4 regions of the Neobacillus sp. S1115 genome follow, and region 4 is predicted to be linked to each of the others. Evidence: riboswitches for the same ligand, from Rfam matches in the RefSeq annotation. Region 4 holds a riboswitch; each other region holds the start of a gene.
What was found. A riboswitch is a leader RNA that binds a small molecule or an ion and turns the genes downstream of it on or off. The one in region 4 is predicted to bind S-adenosylmethionine.
Positions count from the first base shown of each region.

Region 1 (4,215 bases), 2.0 Mb from region 4:
ACCCGAATCATATCCAACACACTTTGCTCGCGAGGCAGGATATCGTTGGGATCGACACGGCCAATATCTACTAATGCAGATAGCTTCGTGAATTTTTTCTCAGGAATGATTTCTTTCAGAAAATGATCATCTAAAAATCTCCATGGATTAGGCTCAGTTGCGTTCAGCAGCTTAGCGGAGTTTTTATAGCCAATCTCCATATATTCAACGCCAGCCGCACTTAGTCCATTATACAAGTCCTGGACAAATTCGATACTGAAATCCCAATTGTTTACTAAACCTCCATCACGGATCGTACAATCTAAAATTTTGCTGCGATGTTCCATAATTTTAAATTCCCCCTGTGGTTATGCTCATTCGTCATAATTTGAATATATATACCATGAATCATTTAAAGGTGTCAAACTTACATGTCAGCCGTTCTAAAAATATATGATAAAATTGTTAAAGTATTTCTATATTAATACTACTATCATTTTATCACTTGGCTCCAATACTTTGACGTCGCATTTGTCTATTTCTTTGTAATTCACTTTGTTTCCAAATGTATTTTTGCATATATAACCTAAGCACGTCATTCATTGACTTTCCATTTTTTTCAACAGCATCTCTAAAACTTTGGATTATGTTTTCTGGTATTTCAAAATTTACTTCTACATTTTTATTTCTGTGTTCCTGGCACATTTTATACCTCCTGACAGACCAATCTATCCATTTTTCCTGGGTAGTCACAAAGGGATGAATATTTAGAATATTTGTATAGAAACTATCATATCAGGTGAAAACGCGTACATTTTTATTAACTTTTCGACAAATTACGACATAATTAAGGAATCAATGATGTATGTAGAGGATCTTAAAAGCCTAAATGAGGCATGAGAACCGTCCCCATGCCTCCCCATGCATCAAATTCTTCCGATATACTTTGGGTCTCTAATGATTCCTGGGTTACCGGGAACCCAGTTAGCTGGGACTCCTTCTCCGGTGCTTCTTCCGTATTGTACCCCTTGTATGATCCTTAGTATTTCGTAAACATTTCGGCCAACTTCTAATGGGTATACCAATTTGGATACAATTATTCCATCTGGATCGATAATGACGGTTGCTCTTAAGGCTGCCCCAACTTTTTCATTTAGGACTCTGTATGCTTTACTGATTTGGTGTGTTCGGTCACTAAGAAGTGGAAATGATACCTGAGAGGCATTGGGAGATACCTCAGCGAATACTTTATGGGCATATACACTGTCCGTGCTGATAGCAAGGACATTTGTATTAAGTGTCTTTAGTTGATCCTTAATAGCAGCGACCGCTGCCAATTCTGTCGGTCAAACAAAGGTAAAATCACTTGCATAAAAAAATAAAATAACCCAGCTTCCACGATAGCTTTCTAGACGAAGCTTTTTTATTTTCTTTTCTGCATGATCATAAGCTTCTGCTTCAAATAGGGGCGCCATATCCGTTGTCTGTGCACAAAATGGCTGCAAAGACCCATCAAAATGACCCTCTCGCCTGTTAAATTCCATTTTTTCACCTCAGATCATCACCTGAATCTTAATTCCTTGCTGCAGTTCATTTTTTGATACCGTTACCACAAATAATATATGTTTAGGTATTTGTCCCATTGAGCCTATTTTGGATAGCTTTTCCATTTAACCACAACAATAGTGTTGTAGATTTTTGTTGACAGAAAATCAGAACAGGTGTATCTTTACTGTTAATTAAATATTTTCGAATATTCTTATCAAGAGAGGTGGAGGGACTGGCCCTTTGAAGCCTCGGCAGCAGACACGTTCGTACTGTGCCAATTCCAGAAGCGAGTGCTTGAAGATAAGAAGAGATTTAGTAATAGCTATTACCCTCTTCTTATTTTTGAGAAGAGGGTTTTTTATTACACCGAGAAAGAAGGAATAATTAATGACAGCAACACTAGTAAAAACTCCATTCAAAGCTGACCATGTCGGCAGCTTTCTTCGAACAGAACCGGTTAAAGAAGCTAGAAAGGCTTTTGCTAATGGGGAAATTGATGCAGATGCCCTGAAGGCGGTTGAGGATCAAGAAATTGAGAAATTGGTTCAAAACCAAATTGGAGCAGGCTTAAAATCCATTACAGATGGTGAGTTTAGACGTTCATGGTGGCATCTGGATTTCTTGGCTGGTTTGGAAGGTGTAGCATTTTTTGAAAATGAATATATCAGTAACTTCAAAGGCGCCCAAACAAGAAACAACGCCATTAAAGTAGTGGGCAAAGTGGACTTTAATGATCATTATATGCTAGAGCATTTCAAGTTTTTAAAGCAGGCAGTTGAAAAATATGGAGATGGCAGCCAAGTGGCGAAGTTCTCCATTCCAAGCCCGAATATGTTATTTACGAGAATTCAAGGCGATGAGTATTACAATGGCAACAGCGAACAACTTTATAAAGATACCGTAGCGGCTTATCAAAAAGCCATCCAGGCTTTCTATGATGCTGGCTGCCGTTACTTGCAATTAGACGACACATCTTGGATTGATTTTGTTTCAGAAGAGCGAATCAATGCAGTGGTTGAAAAAGTTGGCTTGGATGTACATGAAATCATCAAAACAAGAGTAAGTGCAATCAATGAAACCATTGCCGATAAGCCGGAAGATTTGACCATTACCATGCATATTTGCCGCGGCAACTTCAGATCCACCTACATCACAAGCGGCGGGTACGATCAAATTTCCGATGCCATTTTCGCTGAGCTAAATGTGGACGGGCTATTCCTAGAGTATGATGATCAGCGTTCTGGTGACTTCGAACCTTTAAAAGGCTTCAAGCGTCCTAACCTAACCGTTGTACTAGGATTATTCACTTCTAAATTCCCAGAACTCGAGGATCCAGAATCTATTAAGGCAAGAATTAAAGAAGCAAGTCAATTTATTCCATTAGAAAACCTGGCAGTAAGCCCTCAATGCGGCTTTGCCAGCACAGAAGAAGGAAATATTTTAACGGAAGAAGAGCAGTGGAATAAGATTAAACATGTAGTGGCTATAGCTAAGGATGTTTGGGGAACCATTTAAACCCACTAGGAAAGGCCGCCTTCCATTTGTATGATGGAAGGCGGCCTTTTTTTCGATTGGCTGTTTTTGTAAACAATGTGTCTCTAAGATTCCATCTGAATTTGGAAATTTACCCAAACACCTCGGTGCCTATTGGTTGCCCTTGCGAACATATCTTTTTCGGTTTCGGTCACCCATACCCTTTATTGGTTACCGTACCATCATATTTTTTTCGGTTTCGGTCACCCATACCCTTTATTGGTTACCGTACCAACGTATTTTTTTCGGTTTCGGTCACCCATACCCTTTATTGGTTACCGTACCAACGTATTTTTTTCAGTTTCGGTCACCCATACCCTTTATTGGTACCGTACCAACGTATTTTTTTCGGTTTCGGTCACCCATCTCCTTTATTGGTTACCGTACCAACGTATTTTTTTCAGTTTCGGTCACCCATACCCTTTATTGGTTACCGTACCAACGTATTTTTTTCGGTTTCGGTCACCCATCTCCTTTATTGGTTACCGTACCAACGTATTTTTTTTCAGTTTCGGTCACCCATACCCTTTATTGGTTACCGTACTAACAAATTTTTTTTCGGTTTTAGTCACCCATACTATTTTTTAGTCGCCTAATTATATTATTTCCAGAACAGGCGATCATACAAACAATAAGCTATTTTTTCCTTCTTGAAGCAGTTTTTAAAATAAAATGCAACAATCTTCTCGGAATGAACTCTCGATATTTCTGTTTTTTAAATTTATATCTATGTTCCTACTTTAAAGATTTCCCAAATATTGAATAATCTGTTAACATAGAATGATAAAATCTGAGGTAACTAGATTGGATTTACATAACTGGAGGAATGACTTACTATATGGGGGATTTCATACAAAAGGCAGAGGATCATCAAGCAGTGCTTTCTCGTTCTAAACGAGTATGGATGGCGATTGTTCTCGGTTCACTTGCAGCATTTGGACCTTTATCCATTGATATGTATTTACCGGCCCTGCCAAATATCGCAAAAGATTTCCATACAAACGCATCATCTGTTCAACTCAGCCTGTCGCTTTTCGTGATCGGTTTAGCATCTGGGCAGCTGCTCACTGGACCTATCAGTGATGTAACCGGTCGCCGAAAACCACTTTTAGTCGGCTTAATGATTTACTTTATCGTGTCCCTTTTATGCGTACT
Region 1 covers NZ_AP038275.1:3,186,218-3,190,432, forward strand. The annotation lists gene ACZ5B7_RS15480 (aldolase catalytic domain-containing protein) at 1-326, opposite strand, end outside; gene ACZ5B7_RS15485 (hypothetical protein) at 481-684, opposite strand; gene ACZ5B7_RS15490 (peroxiredoxin) at 906-1,523, opposite strand; SAM riboswitch class I at 1,736-1,834, shown strand; gene ACZ5B7_RS15495 (5-methyltetrahydropteroyltriglutamate--homocysteine S-methyltransferase) at 1,915-3,042, shown strand; gene ACZ5B7_RS15500 (multidrug effflux MFS transporter) at 3,887-4,215, shown strand, end outside.
Region 1: it holds a riboswitch for S-adenosylmethionine, as region 4 does, so the genes downstream of both, ACZ5B7_RS15495 (5-methyltetrahydropteroyltriglutamate--homocysteine S-methyltransferase) here and ACZ5B7_RS25465 (methionine ABC transporter ATP-binding protein) in region 4, are expected to answer to the same signal.

Region 2 (4,215 bases), 2.5 Mb from region 4:
TCATCATCACTCCAAACGATATCCCGTTCCCGCCAAAAGGGCTTTTAGTAGAAGGGGAAATCAACAACGACATGGTCGTAACCGCCGACCTTGACCTGGAACTGCTATACGAAGTTCGCGAGCGCGGGTCTGTGACCACCTGGCGCGACCGCCGCACTGATTTATATACAGATTGGAATTAAAACGAGGGAGGCCTTTTCATGTATCGCAGTGAATTTTACGTTTATGATCAGGACCGGCCGCTGCCGGTTTGTGTACGTAATTACACAATGGAGGACTTTGACCAGCTCATCGAAATCCAGTCCGAATGCTTCCCGCCTCCTTTTCCATCCGAGCTTTGGTGGAATGAAGAACAATTAACGAATCATGTGACACTGTTTCCGGAAGGGGCATTATGCGTTGAAATTAATGGTGAATTGGCGGGCTCCCTGACCGGAGTTTGTGTTGATTTGGACCCGTCTAATCACAGCCATACATGGGAAGAAGTGACTGACCACGGCTATATCCGCAACCATAATCCGAACGGCAACACCCTCTACATTGTCGATATCAGCGTCCGCCCAAAGTACCGCAAGCTGGGACTCGGAAAATTAATGATGCATGCCATGTACCATGTGGTCATTGAAAAAAGGTATGACCGTCTGCTTGGCGGCGGGCGGATGCCGGGCTATCATAAAGTGGCTGAAAAAATGACGCCGGAAGAGTATCTGGACGCTGTCATTAAAGGCGAGCTAAAAGACCCTGTCATCAGCTTTCTCCTTCGCTGCGGACGTGTGCCAATCGGTGTCGCCAGAAACTATTTAGAGGACGAAGAATCCCTTAACAATGCGGCATTAATGGAATGGAAGAACCCATTTAAATAATTTATAAGGGGAATCAGAACCAATGGAATTTAAACGCATTACCAATATTGAAGACCCCAATTTTAAAAAGCTTCATGATTTAATGGGACAGATTTTTCCACCGGAAGAGGTCCTAGATTATGAATTGTGGAAAGAACCGTTAGAAGACCCAAGTATCCGCGTATTCGTTGCTGTCGATCAGGACCAGGTCGTCGGTGCGACTGAGTACCGCTATTATCCTGACTGGAATATTGCGATGACCGACTTCACGATTATCAGCAAACCTGGCCTCTCGCTTGGCCGATTTTTAGCTGAAAATCGTCTGAAGGACTTAAAACAGCTTGCTGCCCAAAACGGTAAGGAGCTGTTCGGAATGTTTGCCGAAATCTATGACCCATACCGTGTAGAGCACCACGAATTTGGCGGCGTGAAGGTCATGGACCCGTACGTGCGCCGTGAGGTTCTGTCACATTTAGGCTATCAGCGCCTTGACCTTGCCTACGTGCACCCATCCTGGGAAAACAACGGGGAAGCGGTGTCTGGCCTTGATCTATGCTTCATGCCGATTAAGGAAGAAATCGCCGAAATTCCAGCATCACTTGTCAAAGACTTTCTAACTACCTATTATTCTGTGCTTTCCAATAAACCACAGGAATGGCTGGACATGGTTGAGAAATTAGCAGCAAAAGAAACGGTCGCCCTTTTGCCACTTTAATATTGACAACTCTTGAAAATTCAGATAATATACTTTTTATATATCTTTGGAAATTTAATGAAAAATCAAATAAATACTCTTATCCAGAGCGGCGGAGGGACTAGGCCCGATGAAGCCCGGCAACCTTCAAGGTATTCCTTGAAAAGGTGCTAATTCCTGCAGGTTATTTGTAGCCTGATAGATAAGAGGAGGAATAGAGCCCTCTTCTTATGAAGAGGGTTTTTATTTTTCAAAAAAATAAAGGGGTGGCAGACATGTCTGTAATTAAAGTGGCAATTCTCGGGTTCGGTACGGTAGGTGAAGGGGTTTATCGGACCATTCAATCACATAGCAATGAGCTGGCGGCAGAATTAGGGAAGGAAGTAGAGGTTGCTGCCGTCCTTGTTAGAAATAAGCAAAAGCCGCGGGATATTAGCGGGAATGTTCTGCTGACAACGGACTTCGAAGAAATTCTGCAATTGCCGAAGCTTGATGTCGTGATTGAATGCATCGTGGATAAAGACCCAACTTTTTCCTACTTAAGAAAAGCAATCCAACGGGGCTGCCACATCATTACAGCGAATAAGGAGATGTTTGCCCACCACGGGAATGAGCTTATCGAGTTGGCAGAACAGCATCAGGTGTCGGTTGGTTTTGAGGCGACAGTGGCCGGGGGGATTCCAGTCATTCAAACGCTTGGTCAGCTTTTAAAAATTAATCGTGTCCAGCGGATCCTGGGAATCCTCAATGGAACGTCCAATTTCATCTTGACCGAGATGCGGGAAAAGCGGCAGTCATTTGCCGAAAGCTTGCTGCGGGCGCAGGAAAATGGCTATGCCGAGGCGGATCCGACCAATGACGTGGAAGGCTATGATGCTTTTTATAAAACGATGATCTTAAGCAGGCTGGCATTTGGAGAAGAGCCTGACTGGCGTGATGTTGAACGGGTAGGGATTACGTCTATTACGAGTGAATTGATTGAAGCAGCGCAAAACTTAGGGTTAAGGTTTAAACATATTGCGAGCATCTGGAAGTCAGGCACCCGCATCCAGGCATCGGTGAAGCCGGTTCTGGTCGGCTCTGAGCACCCTTTTTACCATGTTGAGGGAGTAGAGAATGCGGTAAATGTAAAATCTGATATCGTTGGCGAAATCACCCTTCAAGGACCGGGCGCAGGCATGTACCCAACGGCTAGTGCCGTAATCGAGGATTTGGTCCACGTATGTCAAAGCCACGTGACGAAATCTAATTATTTGAAAACCTCAGGGGAGGACATTGAGTTGAAAAGTGAACACCAGAGGGAGTACTGGCTGGTCCAGGGTCTGGTCCAAAAATATGGCAGTCCCGCGATTACCCTGGTGGATGAAATCTCTGAGGGAATCTTTGTCCTAAAGGGTTCCAAAAAGGACATCGAGCAGCTTGCGCAAAGGCAACCATCGGTTCAATATTTTTCGATCCTGGGTAAGGAAGAATTCCTCGTGAGGGGTATTGAGGAAGCGAAGGCATTATAGGGTTGGATTGAGGGGCATCTTTATGTGATGCTCCTTTTGTTATGAATGGACATTCATTTATCCAGTGTTTTTTCCACATCTAAAGTCCTGTATTTATAGGTAGTCAACAATGTTATGCACATTATCCACAATTTTGAAAGCGGTTATCCACTGTTAGTTATTAACAGAAAAGCTGATTGTGAAAATCAGATTTTATAAGGGGTTAGCTGGTGTTGTCCACATTATTAACATTGTCCACAAAAGAGGAGGGGGAACGTGCTGTATTGCGTTCACAATCTCTTCATATATCTAACATTAATATGTTAAGAAACTGTGAAAGCCGTTGTTTTTTCAATAGCAGGAGAGTATATTAAAAGTGTAAAGAAGATAGTGAAGCAATTCACAAGGACTTCCTTACAAGACACAGCTAGCTGATCAATCCCTTTCTTAAGGGAATAACTTAAAGTTAAAATTGTGAAATACTTCACAAAAAGCTATGGAGATGATTATGATGAGATGGTACAAAACTCCTTACGCAGCAGTTGTTTGGACAGTATTACGGGTTTGGCTTGGATTACAATGGATTGAAGCAGGTTATCATAAGTTAACTGGTGGTTTCGATGCTACAGGGTTCCTAAAAGGAGCAATGGCGGCAGCAACTGGCGAACACCCTGCGGTTCAAGCATGGTATGCAGATTTCTTACAGCAATTCGCTATGCCTAACGTGGGAATTTTTAATACATTAATACCTTGGGGAGAAATGTTAGTCGGTCTTGGTTTAATCGTTGGTTTAGCCACAATCCCAGCCTTGATTGCCGGTGCATTTATGAACTTGAACTTTATGCTGGCAGGTACGACAAGCACGAACCCAATTCTTTATACAGCTGCGATGATTCTGTTATTCGCAGGTGCAGGAGCTTACTACTTCGGTCTTGACCGATATGCAGTTCCTTTTATCAAAGGCTATTTCAAAAAAGCTCATGTAAATGAAGTAAAAACGCAATAAGGCAGCACCAATTAATAATCGTTAACTCCCCCTTTAAATACATTAAAGAAGCAGGAATCCTGCTTCTTCTTTTTTTAGCTAAAAGTATAAATTCAACTACGCCTCATGAACCGTCCTCTTGGACTCCCCAATCGGCGAGTTTTCATTTATTATTTGCGATTTCTGACGCGCTGGTTTGCCGCA
Region 2 covers NZ_AP038275.1:1,408,571-1,412,785, forward strand. The annotation lists gene ACZ5B7_RS06830 (carbon-nitrogen hydrolase family protein) at 1-182, shown strand, start outside; gene ACZ5B7_RS06835 (GNAT family N-acetyltransferase) at 201-863, shown strand; gene ACZ5B7_RS06840 (GNAT family N-acetyltransferase) at 886-1,557, shown strand; SAM riboswitch class I at 1,634-1,745, shown strand; gene ACZ5B7_RS06845 (homoserine dehydrogenase) at 1,812-3,047, shown strand; gene ACZ5B7_RS06850 (DoxX family protein) at 3,538-4,032, shown strand; gene ACZ5B7_RS06855 (YfhD family protein) at 4,182-4,215, opposite strand, start outside.
Region 2: it holds a riboswitch for S-adenosylmethionine, as region 4 does, so the genes downstream of both, ACZ5B7_RS06845 (homoserine dehydrogenase) here and ACZ5B7_RS25465 (methionine ABC transporter ATP-binding protein) in region 4, are expected to answer to the same signal.

Region 3 (4,215 bases), 170 kb from region 4:
AGCTTTTCAGCTGTTTCCTTGGCAACATCAATTTCGCTGAAGCCATTGTGCTCAAATCCGACGGAAAACGTTTTAATAGACGGATGGAATTGCTTTGCAATCGAGGCAATGATGGAAGAGTCAATCCCACCTGATAAGAAGGAACCAACCGGAACATCACTGCGCATATGCTTTTCAACCGAATCAAACAGAATATCACGGATTTCCTTTACGAAATCATCTTCCGATTTTAGTACTGGGTGAAAATGTGCCTTCCAGTAGCGGTTCATTTCCATCTTCGAGCCGATTTTTTTTGTAAAATAATGGCCTGGTTCAAGCTTTTTAATTCCTTCAGATAGGGTATCAGGTTCTGGAACAAACTGATAGGTTAAATAATGCTGCAATGAATCATAATCCAGCACATCATTTTTAAGAGCCAGCAAAATGCTCTTTTTCTCAGAAGCAAAGAAGGTTCTGTCACCATCCTCCATATAAAAGAATGGTTTAATTCCAAACGGATCTCGTGCCCCATAAAGTGTTTGTTCCTGCTTATCCCAGATTACAAAAGCAAACATCCCGCGCAAGCGTTCAACTGCTTTTTCTTTTAGATGGCTGTAGAGGGCAATGATAACCTCTGTATCAGAGCTTGTGGAAAAAGTTAGTCCTTCTTTGAGCAACTCTTCACGAAGCTCGACATAGTTATAAATTTCACCGTTAAAAATAATCCAGTATCTTTCGTTTTCATACGTTAGCGGCTGGTGCCCGGATTCAATATCAATGATACTTAACCGGCGGAAACCAAATTGAATATGATCATCATAATAATAACCATCATCATCTGGTCCACGATGGGTTATAATATCGTTCATATTTTTAAAAAGCTGCTTTTCTTCGTCACGATAATTTTGCGTTTTGTCATGTACACAACCGATAAAACCGCACATTATGTACCTCACCTACTCTATTTCAAAATATCCTTTTGTAAAAACATACTCTCTAATACTACCACTTTTTTTTCAAAAATGGCACTGTGAACAAAAGGAAAATCATGTATCATCATTTTTCACTTCAATAGTCCTACTTAAACATTTTATTCCAATTTTTAAAACACTGAACAAGAAAATAGACGTTTAATGAAAAATGGGAGTTACACCTTAATGCAACTCCCACTCCATATTATTTTCCTTCTGCCTGCTCACGTAATGCATCTGCTTTATCAGTGCGTTCCCAAGGGAGATCAACATCCGTACGGCCAAAATGTCCGTAAGCTGCTGTTTGCTTATAGATGGGGCGGCGTAAATCCAGCATTTTAATGATTCCTGCAGGGCGCAGGTCGAAGTTTTTACTTACTAAGTCAACCAATACCCCTTCGCTGACTTTGCCTGTGCCAAAAGTATCGATGGAAATCGATACCGGTCTTGCTACACCAATAGCATAGGCAAGCTGGACTTCACATTTTTCAGCTAAACCTGCTGCGACAATATTTTTTGCAACATAACGTGCAGCATAAGCGGCAGAACGGTCAACCTTTGTCGGGTCCTTACCGGAAAAAGCGCCTCCGCCGTGACGGGCATAGCCTCCGTAAGTATCCACGATAATTTTACGGCCAGTCAGTCCTGCATCCCCCTGCGGTCCGCCGATTACGAAGCGGCCGGTTGGGTTTATAAAATATTTTGTATTTTCATCGATTAATTCTTTTGGTACAACCGGATTAATGACATGTTCCTTAACATTGCGCTGGATTTGCTCTAGTCCAATTTCCGGATGGTGCTGGGTGGAAATAACAATTGTATCAATCCGAACCGGTTTGTTGTTCTCATCGTATTCGACCGTTACTTGTGTTTTTCCGTCCGGACGAAGGTATGGAAGGATATCCTCTTTACGAACCTCAGTTAACCGGCGGGCAAGCTTATGGGCTAAAGATATTGGAAGAGGCATCAGCTCTTTCGTTTCGTTACAGGCGAAGCCGAACATTAAGCCTTGGTCACCTGCACCAATTGCTTCAATTTCTTTATCTGACATTTGACCTTCACGAGCTTCAAGTGCTTGATTGACACCCATGGCAATGTCAGGAGACTGTTCATCAATCGAGGTTAACACCGCACATGTTTCCGAATCAAAGCCATATTTCGCACGAACGTAGCCAATTTCTTTGATCGTCTCACGAACAATTTTTGGGATATCTACATATGTAGAGGTAGTGATTTCGCCGGCAACTAGAACTAAACCGGTCGTTACTGATGTTTCAGCAGCTACGCGGGCATTTGCATCCTTTGCTAGAATGGCGTCTAAAATAGAATCAGAAATCTGGTCACAAATCTTATCAGGATGACCTTCAGTTACTGATTCAGAAGTGAACAAATGGCGTTTTAGTGACATCTGAATTCCTCCTATAATAATGAAATAATGAGGCTGCTTTTTTCAAAGGTTAACACCCTTTCCAAATAACCTCCATTTTGATACGGAACTCATCCCTAATAGTATGAAATAAACATCAGGTTTTTATGAAATACTACCGAAAAAACCCAACCGAAATTCTTTAGAAGATTAGTAAAGCGATTCAAACAGCACGTGTGTTTGCCAAATAGACAAAAAAACCTTTCCATGAGGAAAGGTTGAATGCAAACATTTTGCGTGCCTTTCACTCTTATCGTTCAAGGACAAGCCTTGCATCAGGTTGAGCACCTTTGCCCGAAAAACGACTAAAAATAGACATTTTCCTAGTTGCAGGTTGCTGGGTTTCATAGGGCCTGTCCCTCCACCAGCTCGGGATAAGAGAGTATCCGTTCAAGGTTAAATCATACCCCAGATTCTTAAAGTATGTCAATGTATTTTTTAGCAACATTAACCAAAATATACAATGGAGTATGATACAAAATATGCTTAAACTGTTTTTTTCATGACTTTTTAATCACCTTTAGAATAAGGTATAAAATACAGCATAATTTCGTCAATTAGTATAGACTATTATTTTAATTGTGTTATACTATTCAATATTAATATATCAAATTAAAAAAACCATAAAAAGGAAGGTTCATTAAATGAATTCTGTTCATATCCCAAATGAATTAAAGGAATTACTTAATGAAAGTAATGTCCAAGTCCAATTATCTGTGCCGCAGCTAGTTGAAAAAATCCTCAGCAGAAAAGAAGGGACACTCACTTCCACCGGAGCGGTTCGTGTTTCAACAGGAAAATATACTGGGCGGTCTCCAGAAGACAAATTCACTGTTTTGGAGGAGTCAACCAAAGATAAAATTGCCTGGGGTTCTTTAAATCAGCCAATCTCACAAGAGACTTTCGATCATCTTTATAATAAGGTATTAGAATACTTAAAACAGCAAGAAGAAGTTTATGTATTTAAAGGCTTTGCTGGTGCTGATAAGAAATCACAACTGCCGATTCAGGTCATAAATGAATTTGCTTGGCATAATCTTTTTGCCCACCAGTTGTTCATTCGGCCTTCGGAAGATGAACTTCTGACTCATGAAGCTGAATTTACAGTAATTTCTGCCCCTAATTTCAAAGCAGACCCGGCAGTCGACGGTACGAATTCTGAAACCTTCATTATTATATCATTTGAACGCCGCGTAGTTCTAATTGGAGGAACTGAATATGCGGGGGAAATGAAAAAATCAATTTTCTCTGTCATGAACTATTTACTGCCTGAAAACAATATTTTCTCTATGCACTGTTCAGCGAATGTCGGCATTGAAGGGGACGTAGCATTATTCTTCGGTTTATCCGGAACTGGAAAAACAACTCTTTCCGCTGACCCTAATCGCCGTCTAATCGGCGATGATGAGCACGGCTGGTCATCAAACGGCGTCTTTAATATTGAAGGCGGCTGCTATGCAAAATGTATTAATCTATCCCGTGAAAAAGAACCGCAAATCTTTGATGCCATCCGTTTCGGGACCGTTCTTGAAAATGTTGTGATTAACCAGGAATCGAGAATTCCGGATTACGATGATGGAACATTAACAGAAAACACTCGGGCCGCATATCCAATGGAGGCCATTGATAATATTGTCCAGCCTAGCATTGCCGGCCACCCGAATACCATTGTGTTTTTAACTGCAGATGCATTTGGTGTTCTTCCGCCAATCGCTAAATTAACAAGGGAACAAGCAATGTACCATTTCTTAAGCGGATTTACATCAAAGCTTGCTGGCACAGAGCGTGGCATTACTTCACCGCAGGCAACCTTCTCAACCTGTTTTGGTGCACCATTCC
Region 3 covers NZ_AP038275.1:5,005,110-5,009,324, forward strand. The annotation lists gene asnB (asparagine synthase (glutamine-hydrolyzing)) at 1-923, opposite strand, end outside; gene metK (methionine adenosyltransferase) at 1,156-2,358, opposite strand; SAM riboswitch class I at 2,624-2,757, opposite strand; gene pckA (phosphoenolpyruvate carboxykinase (ATP)) at 3,021-4,215, shown strand, end outside.
Region 3: it holds a riboswitch for S-adenosylmethionine, as region 4 does, so the genes downstream of both, metK (methionine adenosyltransferase) here and ACZ5B7_RS25465 (methionine ABC transporter ATP-binding protein) in region 4, are expected to answer to the same signal.

Region 4 (4,215 bases):
AAGATTAAGGGTACTGCAACGGAATGGCGCCCTGAACGTAAAAGGCGCACTAAGGACCATATTACTACTGGAATCACTATTTTATTTAACTAAAGGTCAGACAAATCTTGCCAAAATAATTTAATCAAAGGTATTGACTCGGAATTAAAGTTCAGGTATTATTTTTTTAGAATATTCAAGCAACGAACAGCAAACTAAATATACATTCTTATCAAGAGCGGCGGAGGGACTGGCCCGTTGAAGCCCGGCAACCGGTGGACCACACGGTGCTAAATCCAGCAGAGCAAACGGGCTCTGAAAGATAAGAAGAGCGGAGAACCCCCATCTTCTTATAGGAAGCATGGGTTTTATTTTTATATTGGGAGGGAATAAGAACTATGTCAGAAAAACAAAAGAAGTTAAGGTTTGAAACATTAAGTGTTCACGGTGGACTCTCACCAGACCCTGTAACAGGAGCACGGGCGCTACCTATCTATCAAAATAACGCCTACCAATTCAAAAGCACAGAGCATGCCGCCAATCTATTCGCGTTAGCGGAACCTGGGTACATATATACACGGATTCACAATCCAACGACAACTGTTTTTGAAGAAAGAGTATCGCTTCTAGAAGGCGGCGTTGGCGCACTGGCAGTGGCAAGCGGTATGTCTGCCATCACATTGGCCATCTTAAACATTGCCGAAGCGGGTGATGAGATTGTTGCTGCATCCAATCTATATGGTGGAACGTATAATCTATTTGCAGTGACCCTGCCTAAATACGGGATTAATGTGAAGTTTGTCGACCCAGAGAATCCGGAAAACTTCCGTGCCGCCATTACGGAAAAAACAAAAGCTGTTTTCGCTGAAACGATCGGCAACCCAAGCTTAAGAATCCTGGATATTGAAAAAGTAGCCAATATTGCTCATGAAGCAGGGGTTCCTCTTATCGTGGACAATACCTTTGCAACACCATACTTGTGCCGTCCAATTGAGCATGGCGCTGATATCGTCGTTCACTCCGCAACCAAGTGGATATTAGGTAATGGAACAACTACAGGGGGCATTATTGTCGACGGAGGCAAGTTCGATTGGAATTCACCGAAATTCCCTGGCTTAACAACGCCAGACTCCAGCTATAATGACCTTGTTTATGCAGAGGCACTTGGACCAGTTGCTTATATTATTAAAGCACGCGTACAGCTTCTCCGCGACATGGGGCCGGCTTTAAGCCCGCAAAGCTCATTCCAGTTTGTTCTTGGGTTAGAAACGCTTCATGTACGGATGAAAGAGCATGTCGCCAACACCAAAAAGGTAGTGGAATACTTGCATAATCATCCTGCGGTTGAATGGGTTTCTTATCCGGGGCATCCATCACATCCTGACTATGAATTGGCACAAAAATATTTACCTAAGGGCGCTGGTTCAATGGTTGTATTTGGCATTAAAGGCGGAAGAGAAGCCGGTGCGAAATTAATCGATGCGATCACCCTATGGGCGCACGTGGCTAATGTCGGCGATGCCAAGAGCTTAATTATCCACCCAGCAAGCACCACACACCAGCAGCTGGATGCGGAAGGATTAAAGTCAGCGGGTGTTTCTGAGGACTTGATCCGTCTATCCATTGGAATCGAAAATGTTGAGGACTTAGTGGAAGATTTAGAGGACGCAATCGAAGCTGCAACAGGCTTAACATCTTTAAAAACCAATGCCTAAATTTTCCTTAAATAGTTTTTTGAAAATGTAGAATTTTGTCGTTGACACTACTATCTAACCGTGATACTATTACTTTCATAATAATAGTATTAATGCATGTATAATTAAATATAGGATAGCTTTTGCTCTTATCAAGAGAGGTGGAGGGATGTGCCCTATGAAGCCCGGCAACCGTCAATTTTATTGAAATGGTGCCAATTCACACAAAGCCTGCGGCTTTGAAAGATGGGAGAAAGGATTCATTTAATAATGATGCCTTTCTGCCTTTGCAGAGAGGCTTTTTATTTTACTAAAATAGAATTCTTTCATGAAAATTATCAAATCCTATAATAAGGACAAGAAGTAGGTGATTCAATGATTTCCATTAAAAATGTACGAAAGATTTTTTCTACCAAGCAGGGACAGTTAAAAGCTGTTGATGAAGTAAACCTGGATATAAAAGAAGGAGAAATCTTTGGTGTGATCGGATATAGCGGGGCTGGTAAAAGTACCTTAATCCGCATGTTAAATGGCCTTGAGCTGCCTACGGGTGGAACTGTCAACGTGGCTGGCCGGGAGATTTCAAAAATAAAGGGTGCAGAGCTTAGAAAAGCCCGTCAGGAAATCAGCATGATTTTCCAGCACTTCAATCTACTTTGGTCAAGAACAGTTAGCGAAAATATCTCTTTTCCATTAGAGATTGCCGGTGTGAGCGCACCGGAAAGGAAAAAACGAGTTGAAGAGTTGATCAAGTTAGTTGGCCTTGAGGGCAGAGGTGACGCCTACCCTTCACAGTTGAGCGGCGGGCAGAAACAGCGGGTCGGGATTGCCCGGGCCCTTGCCAATAACCCAAAGGTGCTGTTATGTGACGAGGCAACATCAGCGCTCGACCCGCAAACAACAGACTCTATTCTCGACCTTTTAGTGAATATCAATAAACAATTCGGCTTAACGATTGTGCTGATTACTCACGAAATGCATGTCATCCGGAAAATCTGTCATCGAGTAGCGGTCATGGAAAGTGGGCGGATTGTGGAGCTTGGTCCGGTGCTTGATGTATTTAAAAACCCTCAGCAGCCGATTACGAAACGGTTTGTCCAGCAGGTAACCGAACCGGAAAAAACAAAGGAAACAGCAGAGCATTTGCTAGAGCGCTATCCGCATGGAAAGGTCATTCAACTATCGTTTCTTGGGGAAGCAACAGAACAGCCATTAATCACACGTGTGATTCGTGATTTTGATGTCGTAGTAAATATTCTCCAAGGGAATATTTCTCATACGCAAAACGGGTCTTATGGAACATTATTTATTCATTTGGATGGCCAAGCTAATGAAATTCAGAAAGCCATCGATTATATTCACTCGCAGCAAGTGGGCGTGGAGGTGATCAGTAATGGCTGACTTTATGGAATTAGTTAAGTGGGATGAGCTGTTACTGGCAACACGTGAAACGATCTATATGACCGCCATCTCGGTCCTTGCGACATTTATTTTGGGCTTGCTGCTTGGCCTGCTGCTATTTCTAACGAGTAAAGGAAACATATGGCAAAGCCGCGGAGTAAACATTATTATTGCTGGCTTTGTAAATATTTTTAGATCCATTCCCTTTATTATCTTAATTGTTTTATTAATCCCTTTTACTAAAGTTCTCGTTGGGACAATGCTCGGTGCCAATGCTGCACTGCCGGCACTGATTATTGGAGCAGCTCCGTTTTATGCTCGAATGGTGGAAATCGCCCTTAGGGAGATTGATAAAGGTGTGATTGAAGCATCCCAATCAATGGGTGCAACACATGGACATATTATTTTTAAGGTATTAATACCAGAATCCTTGCCAGCATTAATTTCTGGGATTACCGTTACGGCGATTTCACTTGTTGGTTTCACTGCAATGGCTGGGGTCATTGGAGCTGGTGGACTTGGCCATTTTGCCTATCTAGAAGGCTTTCAACGCAACAGGCCAATGGTTACATTAGTGGCAACAATTGCTATTTTAATCTTAGTTTTTATTATCCAATTTATTGGAGATTATTTTACAAAGAGAACAGATAAACGTTAACAGGAGGAGTAAAAAATGAAAAAAGTTCTGGGTTTGATCTTCATTGCGTTTACCGTATTTGCCTTAGCGGCCTGCGGCGGTGCAAAAAATGATTCAGCAGATAAAGATGGGAACAAAAAATTAGTTGTTGGTGCAACTGCTGTACCACACGCAGAAGTACTTGAAGCTGCAAAGCCAATATTGAAGAAAAAAGGTATTGATTTGGAAATTCAAGTTTTCCAAGACTATATTCTGCCAAACGTAGCATTAAAGGATAAAGAAATAGATGCAAACTATTTCCAAACACCTGGGTATTTAGATCTGCAGATGAAAGAAAATAAAGATTTTGATTTTGTCAGTGTGGGCGGGGTTCATAAAGAACCAATCGGCATTTACTCAAAAAAGTATAAAAGTCTAAAAGATCTTCCAAATGGTGCAACCATTATTATGAGTGATTCTTTAAGCGACCACGGCCGTATCCTGCCGATTTTTGAAAAGGCTGGA
Region 4 covers NZ_AP038275.1:5,173,856-5,178,070, reverse strand. The annotation lists gene ACZ5B7_RS25475 (SCP2 sterol-binding domain-containing protein) at 1-124, shown strand, start outside; SAM riboswitch class I at 206-308, shown strand; gene ACZ5B7_RS25470 (O-acetylhomoserine aminocarboxypropyltransferase/cysteine synthase family protein) at 378-1,694, shown strand; SAM riboswitch class I at 1,820-1,926, shown strand; gene ACZ5B7_RS25465 (methionine ABC transporter ATP-binding protein) at 2,049-3,074, shown strand; gene ACZ5B7_RS25460 (methionine ABC transporter permease) at 3,067-3,732, shown strand; gene ACZ5B7_RS25455 (MetQ/NlpA family ABC transporter substrate-binding protein) at 3,748-4,215, shown strand, end outside.